4 regions of the Paenibacillus sp. GYB004 genome follow, and region 1 is predicted to be linked to each of the others. Evidence: predicted binding sites of a transcription regulator. Region 1 holds the regulator's gene; each other region holds the start of a gene.
What was found. The regulator LexA, encoded in region 1, represses DNA repair genes until DNA is damaged. The targets are predictions, from matches to a motif close to CGAACATATGTTCG.

Region 1 (2,205 bases):
ATGATCGGGTACACATAATGCATCCCGCCGTCCTTGAACAGTCCCGAAAGGAACGGGTAGATCTCCCGCTTCTCCGGCAAAGGGGCGAACAGGTGAAGATGACCGCTCTCTTTCATTCGCTGAAATTGAAGATGGTTGATGACGATCGCATCGAATTCCGCCAGCTTCCGCTGGTCGCCCGGTCCGCCGAGATCCGATACAAACGGCACAAACTCAAGCTCGATCCAAGGATAGCGCTTACAAAAAAGCTCGGCGAGTCCGGATAATTTCATATTGACCTCATCCGTACGGTTAATCCCGACGGTCAAACGAACCGTCTCCCGCTTCGCCAGCACCCGGCTGCCAACCCGCGGGATCTTCTCGATCCAGCCTTCTGCATTCAGTATGTCCAGCCCTTTGCGAACCGACTTGTTGCTTAATCTGAACATCTTCGCCTGCACAAGCTCCGAGGGCAGGTAGTCGCCGGTTGCATACTTTCCTTCCAGAATGTCTGCTCGAAGCGTCTGTACCATATGATCCAGCTGTTTCTGAAATTGCTCATGCGTCGGTTTTTTCTTCAATCACCGGTCCTCCTTTGCTGCACCGTATATCTCCCTTACATCCGTCTTATCCCATCCGGAACACATCCTCTCCTTCGGCGATCGACCCTGATGTATATAACAATTACAGAAATATACATTACAGATTGCTATAATTGTTATATTTTTCTTGATTTCATTATAAAATGGCCCAATATAGGAGTCAACGATATCATGTACACTACAAACGAATACTTTATATACATCAGAACGACATGCGACCGGATGGTTGAATTCTCCAAGACCCATACTCGAACTTATGTTTGTACGAACTCGAGTTCTGTGGTATAATTTACCCATATAAAATGTCCGTAATGGGAGTGATGATCGTGAGCAAGGTTTCCAATCGCCAACAAGCGATACTGGAATTTATCAAGAACGAAGTACGCGATAAAGGCTACCCGCCTTCCGTAAGGGAAATCGGCGAAGCCGTCGGGCTTGCGTCCAGCTCTACCGTACACGGTCATTTGGACCGGCTCGAGAAGAAAGGTTACATCCGCAGAGACCCGACCAAGCCTAGAGCGATCGAGGTGCTCAGCGCCCATGACGAATCCGCTTCCGTATTTTCCTTCTCGATAGCGCGTGTACCGGTAGTCGGCAAAGTAACGGCTGGTATGCCGATTACGGCAACCGAGAACATCGAAGAATATTTCCCGCTTCCGAGTCATTTCGTCGGCGACCACAGCGTATTCATGCTTCGCGTCGTCGGAGAAAGTATGATCGAAGCCGGCATTCACCATAACGACTACGTTATCGTTAAGCAGCAGCCGACCGCGAACAACGGCGATATCGTCGTCGCCATGACCGAAGATGACGAAGCGACCGTCAAGACGTTTTACAAGGAGCGCGACCATATTCGGCTCCAGCCGGAGAATCCGTCTATGGACCCGATTCGTCTCCGCAACGTAACAATTCTGGGGAAAGTAATCGGATTGTTCCGCGACATTCATTAGTCTCATGTTGGCTCGTCCCTCTTACGGGACGAGCCATAAACCGTACGCCAAGAGAGCCCTGCCGGATATCCGGTCAGGGCTCTGGCTGTCTAATCGCACTGACAGCTGTCTTACGCACCTTGTATTCGTGATACGTGCACTGTCCGGCCGCAGCCAGATCCCCCGACCGGTTCGCTCGGGGTAGCGGGGATCAGTGTACTTTCAAGATCGCATAGCCATGGCCAGCAGTAATACTGAAGGTGATGCCGTCGCTGTCTACTATATCGTTTTGAAGCGTAAAGTTTACGTGATCGATTACAGATACGGTTTTCCCGATATGTTCGGGGAGCTTGAGATTCGCTCCGGTAACGGGGACATGGTAATCGATGTACACATATGTATCTTTGTCGTCTTGAACTACGCTTAGATTGGTGGCTTTCCCCACCTCAACCGGCGACAAGTAATTCCGGTACCCCATGAACGTTTTGTAGTCCCCGGCATTTAAGATCAGTCCGCTCATCGCGATCGGATAGCTTTTCCTCGTGCTGCGCATATCCCAGCCTCTCGATGTTTGAGCCGCCCGATCGGCGTTTTTGCTGTTCGTTTTGTCGACGATATATCCCATTGTAAAACCCACCTTTCCCAGCCCGCTGCCGTCCCGCAGCCAGTCGACATATCGGTTGGGAGGCTTGGCC
Region 2 (2,205 bases), on a different contig from region 1:
CTGTTGATCGCTTCTTCCAGTGTCCGGTACGGGCGGATCGGGTACCCGAAACGCGATTCGTACCAGAGGTGGACGCGGGCCTGGTTTTTCACGTCGATCCGCACCGGGGCGTCGGCAAAAAGCGCCTGCGCCTTGCGTACCGTCCGGTCCTCCGCTTCAAAGCTCAGATCCCTGTCGTCGTAATAAACGAAATCCGCATCCTCGATTCCGTAAAGCGGGTCGTAGCCCGACAAAACGTTCCATACCGTCTGGACGATACAGCCGGCTCCCAGATAATAGCTGTGCTGTCCAAGGGAAGGCGCCGCCTCGAGCATGGCGGATAGCCACCGCTGTCCGGAAACCATCGACCACAGCAGCTCGGTCTGGGCGGTTATATCGCGGTTGTAGCCTGCACATTCGTTCACGCCGGTACCTCCTTTCAGGATGGATAGATGCGCCGGAAATGCTCGACGGTCGGGAACGGATCGTAGAAATGATGCAGCAGCCTTTTCCATTCCTGATACTTCTCGGAGCCGCGGAAGCCGATCGTATGGTCTTCCAGGGTGTCCCAGCGGACGAGCAGCAAATATTTGCGTTCTTCCTCGATGCAGGCATGCAGCTCGTGCGACCGGTACCCCGGCATGGACGAGATAATCGCCGACGCTTCGGCAAAAGCGGCTTCGAACCGCTCCGCCTCTCCCGGCTTAACTTGCAGCATGGCGGATTCCAAAATCATGATCATCTTCCTCTCTGGGCAGGACATTCGGCGAGTAGTCCCTGTTCGCGACATTATAAGCTACATCCCCTTGGAGGGACAACTATTTTGTGGAGTAGGCGGTACCACGATCGTACCCAATAGCCGCTGACGCAAGTGTCGCCTGAACTTATGACGAATTAATGCCGGTGCCGCCTAGTAAGCCGCCGTTTCCGGGATCGGAAGCCTCGGACCCGCTACAGGTAACCTGCCTCCCCTCCTGGTGCAACATACCGATTGCGCGGCCGGATTGCTTTTGTTAATATAAGAACATATGTTCTTATTATAACAGGTGGTGAAGGTGAATGAAACGTCAAATTCGTTACGAGCCGATGCCCGTCAAAACCATGCTTAACGCCGTTAAAGCCCCGTCCATGCCGTTTGAGCAGTCCATCAATCCGTACCGGGGATGCCAGCACGGCTGCGCCTTCTGCTATGCCCGTTCCACGCATTCGTTCCTGGGCGCCGAAGCCGACGATACGTTTCAAAACCGCATCTTCCTGAAAACCAATGCGGCCGAAGCCCTTAAGGAACAGTTGGAGAAGATGGCGCGGTCGCGTAAAGGCATCGGAGGTATAGGTCGGATTGCGATCGGCACGGCAACCGATCCGTATCAGCAGGTCGAGGCGAAAGCGCAATTAACCCGGCAGTGCCTGGAGGTGCTGGCGGATTATCCGGTCCCGGTATCGATCACAACCCGGTCGCCGCTGATTTTACGCGATCTCGACCTGCTTCGGCGCATGCCCGAAGTGTCGGTCAATATCAGCATCGGCACGTTGCGTACGGACATTTGGCGCAATTTCGAGCCCTCCACTCCTTCTCCGGCCAAACGTCTGGACACCGTCCGTCAGCTCGGGCAAGCCGGCATACCGGTCGGCGTATTCGTTGCGCCGATCTTGCCCTTTCTATCGGACGGGGAGGAGGATTTGCACAGCCTCATACAAGCGCTGGCAGAGCATCGTCCCGAGTATGTCATGTCTTCGTTCCTGCGGCTGAGTACCCGGGAAGTGAAGGTGTGGTTTTTCCACACGCTGCGGGAGGTGTATCCGCATCTGACCGAAACGTACGCGGCCTTGTATAATGGCACCTCCTCCGCACCGGAATCGTACCGGCACCCGCTTAGGCATAAGATCCGGCAGTGGCTTGTCCAATACGGTCTTCGGGACTCCGAGTCGGTCCGATTAGCCGCTAAACCGCAGCCTGACGATTCGGCTTGCTCTACTGCGGGTCCCGCCGTCCAACAGTTATATTTGTTTTAGCTGCGGGCGACAAAAAAAGGGAGGCAGCGCCAGGACAGCGCCCCTCCTTTGTATCAGATTAACCCTCTGCGGTGCAGAACCGTGATAATCCGGTAAAAGTCGTACGATCCGTTCTCCGGTGAATCGACCAGACCGGCTCGGACCGCCGCTTCAACGGCCGCCTCCGCCCAATCCGGCACTTCGGGCATGTTCAGCTGCTGCCTCACATCGGCC
Region 3 (2,205 bases), on a different contig from region 1:
GATAACGGCAGCGATCTGCGGGTTATCTTTAAGGAACTGCTTTGCGTTTTCGCGGCCTTGGCCAAGACGTTCGCCGTCATAGGAATACCAAGCGCCGCTTTTGTTAACGATATCCATCTCCGTTCCGATATCCACAATGCTGCCTTCGCGGGAGATGCCTTCCCCGTACATGATGTCCACCTCGGCTTGCTTAAATGGCGGAGCAACTTTATTTTTAACTACCTTGATCCGCGTCCGGTTGCCGACCATGTCATTGCCTTGCTTGATCGTCTCGACACGGCGCACTTCCAGCCGGACGGAAGAATAGAACTTCAGCGCGCGTCCGCCCGGAGTCGTTTCCGGGTTACCAAACATAACGCCGACCTTCTCACGGAGCTGGTTAATAAAGATCGCGATAACCTTCGACTTGTTGATCGCACCAGACAGCTTCCGGAGCGCCTGGGACATAAGCCGGGCTTGCAGGCCGACGTGGGAGTCGCCCATCTCGCCTTCGATTTCCGCTTTCGGTACGAGAGCGGCTACGGAGTCTATAACAATGATGTCGACCGCACCGCTGCGAACGAGCGCTTCCGCGATCTCAAGCGCCTGCTCGCCGGTATCCGGCTGTGACAACAGCAATTCGTCGATGTTAATACCCAGCTTGCTTGCATACAACGGGTCCAAAGCGTGCTCGGCATCGATAAAGGCGGCTTGGCCTCCGGCCCGCTGCACTTCGGCGATCGCATGCAGCGCCACTGTCGTTTTACCTGACGATTCTGGTCCGTAAACTTCGATGATTCTTCCTCTCGGAAATCCGCCAACCCCAATAGCGATATCGAGCGCAAGCGCTCCGGTAGGGATGGTCTCCACCTGCATGTGGGTGGATTCACCAAGTTTCATAATCGATCCTTTGCCAAATTGCTTCTCAATTTGACGCAGGGCATTTTCCAACGCAGCGCGGCGATCTGACAACCTACTCACTTCCTTTTTATCGTTTCTATAGCTTATGATACCTTCTTTTCGCCCATTTGCCAAGTATTTTTTCGAACATACATTCGCATTTTTTTTGCGAACAGTCGCTGCGGCCATCTCCAGTCCCGCCAAATAGCCGTATTCGCACGTATCCGCCTGATAAGCGTATGACCTTCGAACGGACAAAAAAACACCGCAACAAGGCTACCAGGGCCATGTTACGGTGCTTCCGCTACAATACTGCAAGTATATCGCATGATCTCGTCCCGGGCAACACAAACTTTGCCGGGCCTCCGAGCAGACGACGCTCGCGGCTTACTTTTTAAGACGCTGCCACAGCCGGTATAAAGCGTGCTTGGCCGCCTTCAGCCGAATCGATTCGCGATTGCCCGACAATTGAAGCTTCTCCGCTTCGGCGCCGCGTCCGCGCTCGGCTATGCCGATGTAGACGAGCCCTACCGGCTTGTCTTCCGATTCAGCAGGCCCCGCTACTCCCGTAACCGAGATCGCGTAATCCGAGCCGATTCTCTCCATCACCTGCTCGGCGAGCAGCACAGCTGTCTCGGCACTGACTGCGCCGGGCGCGCCGGCGCCTTCGAGCAGTTCCGCCGGCACACCTAACAGGTTCCGCTTGATTTCGTTCGTATAACAGACAATCCCACCCTTGTAAGCGGCAGAACTGCCGGCTACTTCGGTGATCATCTCGCTGACCAGCCCTCCCGTACAGCTTTCGGCAAGCGCCAGCGTTTTGTCTGCTTCGGCAAGCTGCAATACGATCACACGTTCGATCGGCACATCCGAATCGGCGTAGATGTGATCTCCGACCCGGCTCCGGACTTCCCGTTCGGTTGCCGCCAGCTTCCGCTGCGCTTCCTCGGCCGTCACGGCCCGCGTCGTCAGCCGGATGCTCACTTCGCCTTCCTTCGCATAAGGAGCGATCGTAGGGTCCTGCTGGCCTTCGATCAGGTCGATCAGCCGGTGCTCCAGGTTGGACTCGCCGATCCCGGCGAACTTGAGCATTTTCGAGTGCAGAGGAGCCGCTTCCTCACCCATCACCGAGCTGATCCACGGGATCGCGTACCGGTCGAACATCGGCTTCATTTCCTTCGGCGGGCCGGGAAGCAGCACATAATGCGTCCCCTCATGCGTCAAAGCGACGCCTACCGCAAGCCCGTTGTCGTTGGAGAGTGGCTCGCAGCCTTCGATCAGATTGGCTTGTCTGGCGTTGCTCTCCACCATTTCCGTTCCTCGAGC
Region 4 (2,205 bases), on a different contig from region 1:
CTCGTTAGGATCGCCTTGTACGTCGGAGAAGGCATAAGCGGAGCCGCCCAGCATCATTAGCAGGGCGAGCAGTGCGGAGATAAAGACGGTTGCCCGTTTTTTCATTTCTTTCACCTCTTCGTCTGATGTTATCGTGCAATCGATCGATCAACCTTCTAAACGGGAAACGCCAGAGAAATGTTGCAAAGTTTATCCACTTTTTTTGAGAATGCGAGTTTCGCTGGAAACGGAACAAACGCCAGATGCGGAAGCGTGGCTCCGCAATCTGGCGTTTGTTGGTTGGTTTATTCGTTCAAGCCGGCACGTCCCGTGCTTGTGGCGAGAGACGAATCGGCATCGGCCGGTGAATAGGCGATCAGAGTTACCAGCTGTCCGGTTTCCTGCTTCAATTTTTGTTCCAGCTGAACGATCTCTTGGATAAGAGCGGGTTTGCCGTTTAAATCGGTGTATTCGTATTCGTTGCGAGTGGTCAAGTGTCGCTGCTCCTTTCCGCGCAAAAGCCGTCATTCCAAACCTAATTTTAGACTGTCCCGAAAAATTGCTTTCTATACCCGGCGTATTCTGTATTGGCAGACAAGCCCGTTTTTGTTAGAATGCGTGTAAGGCCCCGGATCGGGGTCTGTTTGTCCATATGAGGGAGGAGATGAAGCGATGAAACGATTATCGGTGCCGATCGTCAAACCCGTCGCGGCAGCACGGTATGGAGGTGATGGCTGCCATGAGCCATAGTGATGCCAAAGGAACAAGAGACGCTTTAATCGGGCAGCTCGTTTATTTTGACGAGCAAGTGTCTTCTTTCTTAGATGAATACAGCGATTCCGCCCGTCAAGACCGGGTCAAGCTTCGCAAGCTGATCGAGCGTTACCAGCGTAAGCTGCAGGATGTTACGTCCAGAAACGACGATCGTCTCGACGAATCGCTTCGATCGGTTGTGCTGATCGGCAGCAGCGTCAAAATCGAATTTCCGGAAGACTCTATCGTGGAAACGTATACACTCGCCTTTCCCGAGCATATCGATCCGGATCAAAACCGGATCTCGTTTTTGTCGCCGCTCGGGCTCAGTCTGTTGTTGGGAAGTGTCGCCGACTCGGTAACCGTAGAAGGGCCGGGAGGAAATTATGTCGTTCATGTCCAGGAAGTGAATTTCGCGGAAAACGCCGTGTATGCGATGCCATAAAGCTGGAAGAAACGCCGGGTCGGACATCGGACGATCCGGCTTTTTGCATATTGGCGGACGATTGACTTCCCCTGATGCCTCCTCTATAATATAAGAACAAATGTTCTTATTCGGAGGGTTCGCGATGAGTAAAGTTCCTATTGAATGTATGGCTGTCGATAGTTCTACGGCTGCCCGGTCGTCCGCAAGACGGAGGCCTGACCTGGACGATCGGCAATATGAAGAGAACATTCGATCGCTTGCGGTCGCTTTATTTACAGAGAGCGAAGCGGTCGTGACGGTATGGGGAGACGAGGAGGAGCAGACCATTCAAGGACGGATCACCAAGCTGGATAAGGAACGCAAAAGAATCAAAATCGAGAACAAATGGGAATACAGCTGGATCGACTTCGCCGATGTGGCAGGCATTCGTCTTCTCTTAGATTGAAGCGAAACTCCCGGATATGGTATGCTGCTTCAGAGCGGGCTTTTCTAACAACCTATCGAGTAATGGAGCAGAGCGGTATGAATAACACTATCGACAAGCAATGGGTATCGCGTAAAGTGCAAAGTTTGATCGCGATATCCGAAGAACTGATTTCTTTCCTGGGAACGAAGCAAGGCGAGGACGGGACGATCCGGATCACGCTTAAAGATTTGGCTACGGAGCTGAAAACATCCGTGCCGTCCGCGACTGAGCGGCTCGATCGGCTGATCGATTTCGGCCTGATCCGGCGTATCGATTCCCGTTCGTATCAGATTGTACATACGAATTTGGCGCAGACGCCTCTAACGAAGATTGAAGAATTGATGCAGGTCGTATCGGATGTGCCAAGCTCCAGCTATAAGCAGCAAGCGGAGGCGCTGGGCATATCGGTGGAAGAGCTCGAGATCGTATACGGATATTTTATTCTTCTCCTGAAGTAGTCTGCCGTTTAGAGTCAAAGGAAGGTCCGGACCGGCCCCGATGCACCAATATCGGTAATATCCCGGATGTGCTTCATCCAGAATTCCGCCGGCAATTGCCGCAACTCCAGTTATGACATGAT

Region 2: PV433_RS31195 (SPL family radical SAM protein) is a predicted target of LexA. The motif match lies at 1,001-1,014, and genes of this name have one in related genera.
Region 3: recA (recombinase RecA) is a predicted target of LexA. The motif match lies at 1,024-1,037, and genes of this name have one in related genera.
Region 4: PV433_RS15385 (YolD-like family protein) is a predicted target of LexA. The motif match lies at 1,271-1,284, and genes of this name have one in related genera.

The regions. Positions count from the first base shown of each region.
Region 1 is NZ_JARBDB010000047.1:107,967-110,171, reverse strand. It holds gene PV433_RS19050 (extracellular solute-binding protein) at 1-560, opposite strand, end outside; gene lexA (transcriptional repressor LexA) at 908-1,531, shown strand; gene PV433_RS19040 (hypothetical protein) at 1,722-2,205, opposite strand, start outside.
Region 2 is NZ_JARBDB010000068.1:53,664-55,868, reverse strand. It holds gene PV433_RS31205 (nucleotidyltransferase family protein) at 1-404, opposite strand, end outside; gene PV433_RS31200 (antibiotic biosynthesis monooxygenase family protein) at 419-715, opposite strand; gene PV433_RS31195 (SPL family radical SAM protein) at 1,039-1,992, shown strand; gene PV433_RS31190 (glycoside hydrolase family 73 protein) at 2,046-2,205, opposite strand, start outside.
Region 3 is NZ_JARBDB010000030.1:89,484-91,688, forward strand. It holds gene recA (recombinase RecA) at 1-951, opposite strand, end outside; gene PV433_RS12485 (competence/damage-inducible protein A) at 1,267-2,205, opposite strand, start outside.
Region 4 is NZ_JARBDB010000035.1:127,235-129,439, reverse strand. It holds gene PV433_RS15400 (S-layer homology domain-containing protein) at 1-105, opposite strand, end outside; gene PV433_RS15395 (hypothetical protein) at 285-473, opposite strand; gene PV433_RS15390 (GreA/GreB family elongation factor) at 719-1,177, shown strand; gene PV433_RS15385 (YolD-like family protein) at 1,302-1,604, shown strand; gene PV433_RS15380 (hypothetical protein) at 1,682-2,083, shown strand.